2 regions of the Streptomyces sp. NPDC026575 genome follow, and region 1 is predicted to be linked to the other one. Evidence: riboswitches for the same ligand, from Rfam matches in the RefSeq annotation. Region 1 holds a riboswitch; the other holds the start of a gene.
The links. A riboswitch is a leader RNA that binds a small molecule or an ion and turns the genes downstream of it on or off. The one in region 1 is predicted to bind glycine.
Positions count from the first base shown of each region.

Region 1 (4,408 bases):
GCGACGGGGCTGACCGGCTCGGTGGGGCTCGCGGGCGCGAAGATGCTGGCGAAGATCGCGTCCGAGGCGGCGAAGCCGGACGGCCTGGTGGTGATCGAGCCCGGCACAGAGCGGGAGCTGCTGGGCCCCATGACGGTGCGGACGCTGCCCGGGGTGGGTCCCGCGACGGCCGAGACGCTGCGCCGGGCCGGGATCCACACCGTCGCGGAGACCGCGGAGGCCGGCGAGGCCGAGCTGGTGCGGCTCCTGGGCAAGGCACACGGCGCGGGGCTGTACGCGATGGCGCTGGGCCAGGACAACCGCCCTGTGGTGGCCGAGCGGGACGCCAAGTCCATTTCGGTCGAGGACACCTTCGAGGTCGATCTGACCGACCGGACGCGGGTGCGGAACGAGATGCTGCGGCTGGCCGACCGCTGCGTCCAGCGGCTGCGGGCGGCCGGGCGCTCCGGGCGGACGGTGGTGATCAAGGTGCGGAACTACGACTTCTCGACGCTGACCCGCTCGGAGACGCTCCGCGGGCCCACCGACGACCCCTCGGTCGTACGGGAGGCCGCCGTGCGGCTGCTGGAGACGGTGGACACCACGGGCGGGGTGCGGCTGCTGGGGGTGGGGGTCAGCGGGCTGGCGGACTTCACCCAGGAGGATCTGTTCGCCCAGCTGGCGACGGAGCGGGAGGCCGGGGAGCTGGCGAAGGCGGCGGAGTCGGCGGGGGCGGAGGCCGGGGGAGGCGAGCCGGAGGAGGAGCGGCCGCGGCGCTGGCATCCGGGGCTGGACGTGGTGCACGAGGAGTTCGGCGCCGGATGGGTGCAGGGAAGCGGCGTGGGGAGGGTGACCGTACGCTTCGAGACGCCGTGGTCCGCACCGGGGAGGGTGCGGACCTTCGCCGTCGAGGACCCGGCGCTGCGGCCGGGTGAGCCGTTGCCGCTGGTGGGCGGCGGGCCGGAAGGAGGTCAGTCCTCCGAGCCGGCGATCTTGCCGAAGTCCTTGTCGGAGCCGTCCTCCTTGCCGGAGGAAGCCGGACCGGGCTCCGGTGAGGAGATGTCCAGCCGGTAGTGGTGGTAGAGCTGGAGTTCCTGCTCAGGGGAGAGATGGCGGCCCACGCCGAAGTCCGGGGCGTCCTTGATCAGCTTGCGGTCGTAGGGGATGTGCAGGCCCTCGCCGACCATTTTGCTGGGTTCAAGGGGGACGAACGCATCCCGGCTGAAGAGTCCGGTGCGCACGGCCGCCCACTCCGGTTCCCCCGTCGCGTCGTCGAGGTATACCTCGTCGATCGTGCCTATTTTCGCGCCGTTCCGGTCGAACGCTTTGCGGCCGATCAGGCTCCGGGGATCGATATCGGTTTGCACAACCCCTCCAATTGGTCGCAACTGCCCTGTGACAACTACCAAACGGCACATTTCATGCCCCGGCCACTCGAAGGATCCTTCGAGTGGCGCGCTGGTAGGCTGGCCAATGGCCGCAGAATCCATGCGGGAGAGTCCTTTGTCGTTCGCGACCAGGGCGCCGAAGGAGCAAATCCTCCCCGGAATCTCTCAGGCACACGTACCGCATGGGCGAGGTCACTCTGGAAAGCAGGGCGGGCCACGGACGAGCACAGCGCCGTAACCCCTCCTCACCGACGGTGAAAGCCGGGCCGCCTCGCGCGGGCCGGTGAAGCTCTCAGGTTGAGATGACAGAGGGGGAGGCCGTCCGGGCACCCGCGCCGTGGTGCCCCTCGTAGGTCGTGTTGACCAGGAGGCCCCCGCAGATGACCACCAATCGTATCTCCCTGACCGAGCTTGAACAGGGCATTCCGTTCGAGCGCCGGCACATCGGCCCCGACCACGAGGCGCAGGCGAAGATGCTCGCGCACGTCGGATTCGGGTCCCTGGACGAGCTGACGGCCACCGCCGTACCCGATGTGATCAAGAGCGCGGAGGCGCTGGGCCTGCCGCAGGGCCGCACCGAGGCCGAGGTCCTCCAGGAGCTGCGCGGCCTGGCGGAGCGCAACCAGGTACTGGCCTCGATGATCGGCCTGGGCTACTACGGCACGTTCACCCCGCCGGTGATCCTGCGCAACGTCATGGAGAACCCGGCCTGGTACACGGCGTACACGCCCTACCAGCCGGAGATCTCGCAGGGCCGCCTGGAGGCGCTGCTGAACTTCCAGACCATGGTCGCGGAACTGACCGGACTGCCCACCTCCGGTGCCTCCCTGCTGGACGAGGGCACCGCCGCCGCCGAGGCGATGGCGCTCGCCCGCCGCGTCGGCAAGGTCAAGCAGGGCGTCTTCCTGGTCGATGCCGACTGCCTGCCGCAGACCGTCGCCGTGATCCAGACCCGCGCCGAGCCCACCGGCGTCGAGGTCGTCGTCGCGGATCTGTCCGACGGCATCCCGGCCGAGATCGCCGAGCGGGGCGTCTTCGGCGTGCTGCTGCAGTACCCCGGCGCCTCCGGTGCGGTGCGCGACCCCCGTGCCGTCATCGAGCAGGCCCACGGGCTCGGCGCGATCGTCACCGTGGCCGCCGATCTGCTCGCCCTGACGCTGCTGACCTCGCCCGGCGAGCTCGGCGCGGACATCGCGGTCGGCACCACCCAGCGCTTCGGCGTCCCGATGGGCTTCGGCGGTCCGCACGCCGGCTTCATGGCCGTACGCGACCAGTTCGCCCGCAGCCTGCCCGGCCGCCTGGTGGGCGTCTCCGTCGACGCCGACGGCAACAGGGCCTACCGCCTCGCGCTGCAGACCCGCGAGCAGCACATCCGCCGTGAGAAGGCCACCAGCAACATCTGCACCGCGCAGGTGCTGCTCGCCGTCATGGCCGGGATGTACGCCGTCTACCACGGCCCCGAGGGCCTGCGCACCATCGCCCAGCGCACCCACCGCTACGCCGCCGTCCTCGCCGAGGGCCTGCGGGCGGGCGGGGTGGAGATCGTGCACGGTGCGTACTTCGACACCCTGACCGCGCGGGTGCCCGGCCGGGCCGCCGAGGTCGTCGCCGCCGCCCGTGAGGCCGGCGTCAACCTCCGCCAGGTCGACGCCGACCTGGTCGGCATCGCCTGCGACGAGACCACCGGACGCGCGCAGCTGGCCGGCGTCTGGAGCGCCTTCGGCGTGCAGGGCGACGTCGAGCAGCTGGACGCGGTGGCTGCTGAAACGTTGCCGCAGGAGCTGCTGCGTACGGACGACTACCTCACCCACCCGGTCTTCCACCAGCACCGCTCCGAGACCGCGATGCTGCGCTACCTGCGCACCCTCGCCGACAAGGACTACGCGCTGGACCGCGGCATGATCCCGCTCGGCTCCTGCACGATGAAGCTGAACGCCACCACCGAGATGGAGCCGGTCACCTGGCCCGCGTTCGGCCAGCTGCACCCGTTCGCGCCGGCCGACCAGGCCGCGGGCTATCTGACGCTGATCCAGGAGCTGGAGGAGCGGCTGGCCACGGTCACCGGCTACGACAAGGTCTCCATCCAGCCGAACGCCGGCTCGCAGGGCGAGCTGGCCGGCCTGCTGGCCGTCCGCGCCTACCACCGCGCCAACGGGGACGAGCAGCGCACGGTCTGCCTGATCCCGTCCTCGGCGCACGGCACCAACGCCGCCAGCGCCGTCATGGCGGGCATGAAGGTCGTCGTCGTCAAGACCGGCGAGGACGGCGAGGTCGACACCGACGATCTGCACGCCAAGATCGACAAGCACCGTGACGAGCTCGCGGTCCTGATGGTGACCTACCCCTCCACGCACGGCGTCTTCGAGGAGCACATCACCCAGATCTGCGCCGCGGTGCACGACGCCGGCGGCCAGGTCTACGTCGACGGCGCCAACCTCAACGCGCTGGTCGGGCTCGCCGAGCCCGGCAAGTTCGGTGGCGACGTCTCGCACCTCAACCTGCACAAGACGTTCTGCATCCCGCACGGTGGCGGCGGCCCCGGTGTCGGCCCGGTCGCCGTGCGCGCCCACCTGGCGCCGTACCTGCCCAACCACCCGCTACAGCCCACCGCGGGCCCCGAGACGGGCGTCGGGCCGATCTCCGCGGCTCCCTGGGGCTCGGCCGGCATCCTGCCGATCTCCTGGGCGTACGTCCGCCTGATGGGCGGTGAGGGCCTCAAGCGCGCCACCCAGGTCGCGGTCCTCAGCGCGAACTACATCGCCAAGCGCCTGGAGCCGCACTACCCGGTGCTCTACACCGGCCCCGGCGGCCTGGTGGCGCACGAGTGCATCATCGACGTCCGGCCGCTGACCAAGGCGACCGGCGTGAGCATCGACGATGTCGCCAAGCGGCTGATCGACTACGGCTTCCACGCACCGACGATGTCGTTCCCGGTGGCCGGCACGCTGATGATCGAGCCGACCGAGAGCGAGGACCTCGACGAGCTGGACCGCTTCTGCGACGCGATGATCGCCATCCGCGCGGAGATCGAGAAGGTCGGC
Region 1 is NZ_JBVHQM010000001.1:482,634-487,041, reverse strand. Features, by position in the region: gene ACZ4NB_RS02280 (DNA polymerase IV) at 1-1,053, shown strand, start outside; gene ACZ4NB_RS02275 (PRC-barrel domain-containing protein) at 951-1,346, opposite strand; glycine riboswitch at 1,461-1,558, shown strand; glycine riboswitch at 1,559-1,686, shown strand; gene gcvP (aminomethyl-transferring glycine dehydrogenase) at 1,748-4,408, shown strand, end outside.

Region 2 (4,408 bases), on a different contig from region 1:
TGGCGAGTTCCTGGGTGGACAGGATGACGCCGCCGCGGGGGCCGCCGAGGGTCTTGTGGGTGGTGGTGGTCACGACGTGGGCGTGCGGGACCGGGTTGGGGTGCAGTCCGGCGGCGACCAGGCCGGCGAAGTGCGCCATGTCGACCATCAGGTAGGCGCCGACCTCGTCGGCGATCCGGCGGAAGGCGGCGAAGTCGAGCTGGCGGGGGTAGGCGGACCAGCCGGCGACGATCAGCTTGGGGCGGTGCTCCTTGGCGAGGCGCTCGACCTCTTCCATGTCGACGAGGTTGGTCTTCTCGTCGACGTGGTAGGGCACCACGTTGTAGAGCTTGCCGCTGAAGTTGATCTTCATGCCGTGGGTCAGGTGACCGCCGTGGGCGAGGTTGAGGCCCAGGATGGTGTCGCCCGGCTTGATGAGGGCGAACATGGCGGCGGCGTTGGCCTGTGCGCCGGAGTGCGGCTGCACGTTGGCGGCCTCGGCGCCGAAGAGCGCCTTGATGCGGTCGATGGCGATCTGCTCGACGACGTCGACGTGCTCGCAGCCGCCGTAGTAGCGGCGGCCGGGGTAGCCCTCGGCGTACTTGTTGGTGAGGACGGAGCCCTGGGCCTCCATGACGGCGACGGGGGCGAAGTTCTCCGAGGCGATCATTTCGAGGGTGGACTGCTGGCGGTGCAGCTCGGCGTCGACGGCGGCGGCGACGTCGGGGTCGAGCTCGTGCAGGGAGCTGTTGAGAAGCGACATGAGTCTTCCTGGGGAGAGGGGTCCGGGATCAGCCGGCGGCGAAGGCGGTGTACTCGTCGGCCGAGAGCAGGTCCTCGGGCTCACCGCTGACCTTCACCTTGAACAGCCAACCGCCCTCGAACGGGGCGGAGTTCACCAGCGAGGGGTCGCCGACGACATCCTCGTTGACCTCGGTGATCTCGCCGTCCACGGGCGAGTAGAGATCGCTGACGGACTTGGTCGACTCCAGCTCACCGCAGGACTCGCCCGCCGTGACCGTCGAGCCGACCGCGGGAAGCTCCACGAAGACCACATCGCCGAGCGCGTTGGCCGCGTGCTCGGTGATCCCGACCGTCGAGACGCCCTCCACGGCGTCCGTCAGCCACTCGTGCTCCTTGCTGTAACGCAGCTGCTGGGGGTTGTCCATGGCTCGATTCTCCTGTACGCGAGGGTGTGATCGTGAATGGGGGCACCTCCCGGGCGAAGGTCCGGGGGAGCGTCTTGCACAGTGAGACACGCGGGCGCGCCCCACTTCCGGGGCTGCCGCCGGCGAACCGTTACTTCTGCCGCTTGTAGAACGGCAGCGCGGTGACCTCGTACGGCTCATGGCTTCCACGGATGTCCACGCGGACACCCTCGGTGCCCGGGGTGGCGTAGGCCGCGTCGACATAGGCGATGGCGATCGGCTTGCCGAGGGTGGGGGAGGGGGCCCCGGAGGTGACCTCGCCGATGACCGTGCCGTCGGCCGCGACGACCGGGTATCCGGCGCGCGGCACCCGGCGGCCCTCGGCGATCAGCCCGACCAGCTTGCGCGGCGGGGCGGTCTCGGCGCGCTCGGCGGCCGCCGCGAGCGCGGCGCGGCCCACGAAGTCGCCGTTGTTGGTGGTCTTCTCGAACTTCACGACCCGGCCCAGGCCCGCGTCGAACGGCGTGGTGGCGGTGGTCAGCTCGTGCCCGTACAGCGGCATGCCCGCCTCCAGGCGCAGCGTGTCGCGGCAGGACAGACCGCAGGGCACCAGGCCCGCGTCCTTGCCGGCCGCGGTCAGCGCCTCCCACAGGGCCACCGCGTCCGCCGGCCGCACGAACAGCTCGAAGCCGTCCTCGCCGGTGTATCCCGTACGGGCGATCAGCGCGTCGACGCCGGCGACCGTGCCGGGCAGACCGGCGTAGTACTTCAGGCCGTCCAGATCGGCGTCGGTCAGCGACTTGAGGATCCCCGGGGACTGCGGTCCCTGCACCGCGAGCAGCGCGTAGGCGTCCCGGTCGTCGCGGATCGCGGCGTCGAAGCCGCCCGCTCGCGCGTTCAGCGCGTCCAGCACCACCTGGGCGTTGGAGGCGTTGGCGACGACCATGTACTCCTGGTCGGCGAGCCGGTAGACGATCAGGTCGTCCAGGATGCCGCCGCCGTCCTCGCAGATCATGGTGTAGCGGGCGCGGCCGGTCTTGACGCCGCCGATGTTGCCGACCAGCGCGTAGTCGAGGAGGTCGGCGGCCTGCGGGCCGGTGACGGTGATCTCGCCCATGTGGGAGAGGTCGAAGAGACCGGCGCGGGTGCGGACGGCGACGTGCTCGTCGCGCTCGCTGCCGTAGCGCAGCGGCATGTCCCAGCCGGCGAAGTCGGTCATGGTCGCGCCGAGCGCGCGGTGGGTGGCGTCCAGCGCGGTGCGGCGGGGGGCATCTGTCATGGTTCTGGGCTCCCAGGCATGGGTGACAAGACGTTCTCCCCATCTGTCATCGGAACCTGAGAGGTTCACCGGGATCCCGCGAACGGACCCGGTTTGCACCTTGGGTGGAGCCGCCCCGTGGACCGGGCAGTGGCTCGCTTTTCAGATCTGCCTCGCCCGCGCGGTATAGGGGGCCTGAGAGATTCAAGGGAGGACTTGCTCCTTCGGCGCCCCGCCATGGCGGCCGGGGACTCTCCCGCGCGGATTCAAGCGGCCGGTATGGAGTTGGCGGTGCACGGATGAGCTGAGCCGTGCACGTGGCGGCCACATCATTACACGGGATCGCCGGATCGAGGAGCCCTGGTCGCCGCCCCGTCCAGGACCGGGCCCGCCACGCCGACAGATCGGACAATCGCCTTGATGGCCATTACCTTTTCTTGACACTCTGCGGGTAAGGGACGGACTCGGACCGGAACTGGACGGGGAGGGCGATCACGGTGCAGAGGGAAGCGGCATTCGCGGCCACTTCAGGGGCCGTGCCCCCGGGTGCGCCGGTGGCGGCGTCCGCCGCCGCGCCCCCGGCCCGGCGCGCGGGGCGGGCCGTCGTCCGGCCGGGGAGCGGTGCGCGGGTGCGGGACCTGCGCGGCCGCAGACGGGCCCGCGGCACCGCCGAGCTGCGGTTCGCCGCCGGTGACCTGGTCGTGGTCTCCGGGCTGCCGGGCAGCGGCAAGAGCACCCTGATGCATCGGGTGGTGCCGCCGTCGGACGGCCGCGGCCTCGTGGTGCACCGCATCGACTCGCAGGACGTCCGCGAGCGCTGGGCGCGCGGCAGGCTGCGCCGGCTGCCGTACGGCCTGTACCGCCCGCTGGTGCGGGCCGCGCACTATCTGGCGCTGGGTCGGGCGCTGCGGTCGGGCGACAGCGTGGTGGTGCACGACTGCGGGACGCTGGCATGGGTGCGGCGCTGGGTCGCCCGGTCGGCGGCGCGCGGCGGGCGCGGGCTGCATCTGGTGCTGCTCGACGTGCCGCCGGAGGTGGCGCGGTCCGGCCAGGAGGCGCGCGGGCGCGGGGTGTCGGGGTACGCCTTCGCGCGGCACCGCAGGGCGGTGGGCCGGCTGGTCGGCGCGGCGGAGGCGGCCGGGCCGCCGAAGGGGTTCAGCTCGGTGGTGCTGCTGGACCGGCGGGCGGCGAGCGCACTGAAGACGGTCGGTTTCCACTGAGCGGACTGCCGCTTCCGGGTGTGCCGTACCCCGCCCCCGTATGAACTGTCTCCGGCCTTTCTCGTCTAGTGTCGTGGGCCGATGTGCGTGGTCGGAACGGGTGGGAACAGATGAGTCTTCCGGAGCAGGGGATACCGCAGCTGGCGTGGCCGGCGAACGAGCTCGAAGAGGTGCTCGCCGCGTCGGTCGGGCATCCCGGCGCCGGCGGCCGGATCGTCGAGGTCCTGGGCCGCAGCCGGGTGTGGGTGCCGCTGCCCAACGGCGGCGGCCCGGAGAGCGCGGGCTTGGGCGCCCGCGGCCTGGACCTGCCCACCGTCGAGATCGGCGGGCTGGCCCATGTCCCGGTCTACAGCTCCGAGCAGGAGTTCCTGCGGGTGGTCGGCTCGCATATGTCCTTCACCGTCGCGCCGGCCGTGGAGTTCGCCCGCGGGCTGCCGCCGCAGATCGGGATCGCGGTCAATCCGGACGGTGTGGTCGGTGTGCCGCTGCCGCCGCCCGCCGTGGCCCAGCTGTGCCGGCTGGGGCGCCATGAGGCCGAGGGGCTGCCGAGCGGCGGGCGGGTGCGGCTCTTCGAGCCGGACTGGCAGGAGGAGCCGGTGGACTTCCTGGCCGCCGCCGGACTGGAGTTCTCCGGTGCCGGAATTGTCCTGACTGCCCGGCGTGTCCTGGCTAGTGTCGAGGGCGACACGCCCACACTGTTCGTCGGTGTTCAGATCGCGGTGGACCCCGCCGCGCTGCACGACGGCACCGCCCGCGAGACGGTCCTGATGGCCCTGGGACGTGCGCTCGGCGCGGTCCCGGTG
Region 2 is NZ_JBVHQM010000012.1:145,902-150,309, forward strand. Features, by position in the region: gene glyA (serine hydroxymethyltransferase) at 1-742, opposite strand, end outside; gene gcvH (glycine cleavage system protein GcvH) at 771-1,148, opposite strand; gene gcvT (glycine cleavage system aminomethyltransferase GcvT) at 1,279-2,406, opposite strand; glycine riboswitch at 2,558-2,654, opposite strand; gene ACZ4NB_RS18870 (AAA family ATPase) at 2,877-3,605, shown strand; gene ACZ4NB_RS18875 (enhanced serine sensitivity protein SseB) at 3,716-4,408, shown strand, end outside.
Region 2: linked by a shared signal. The riboswitch ahead of gcvT (glycine cleavage system aminomethyltransferase GcvT) and the one ahead of gcvP (aminomethyl-transferring glycine dehydrogenase) in region 1 are both predicted to bind glycine.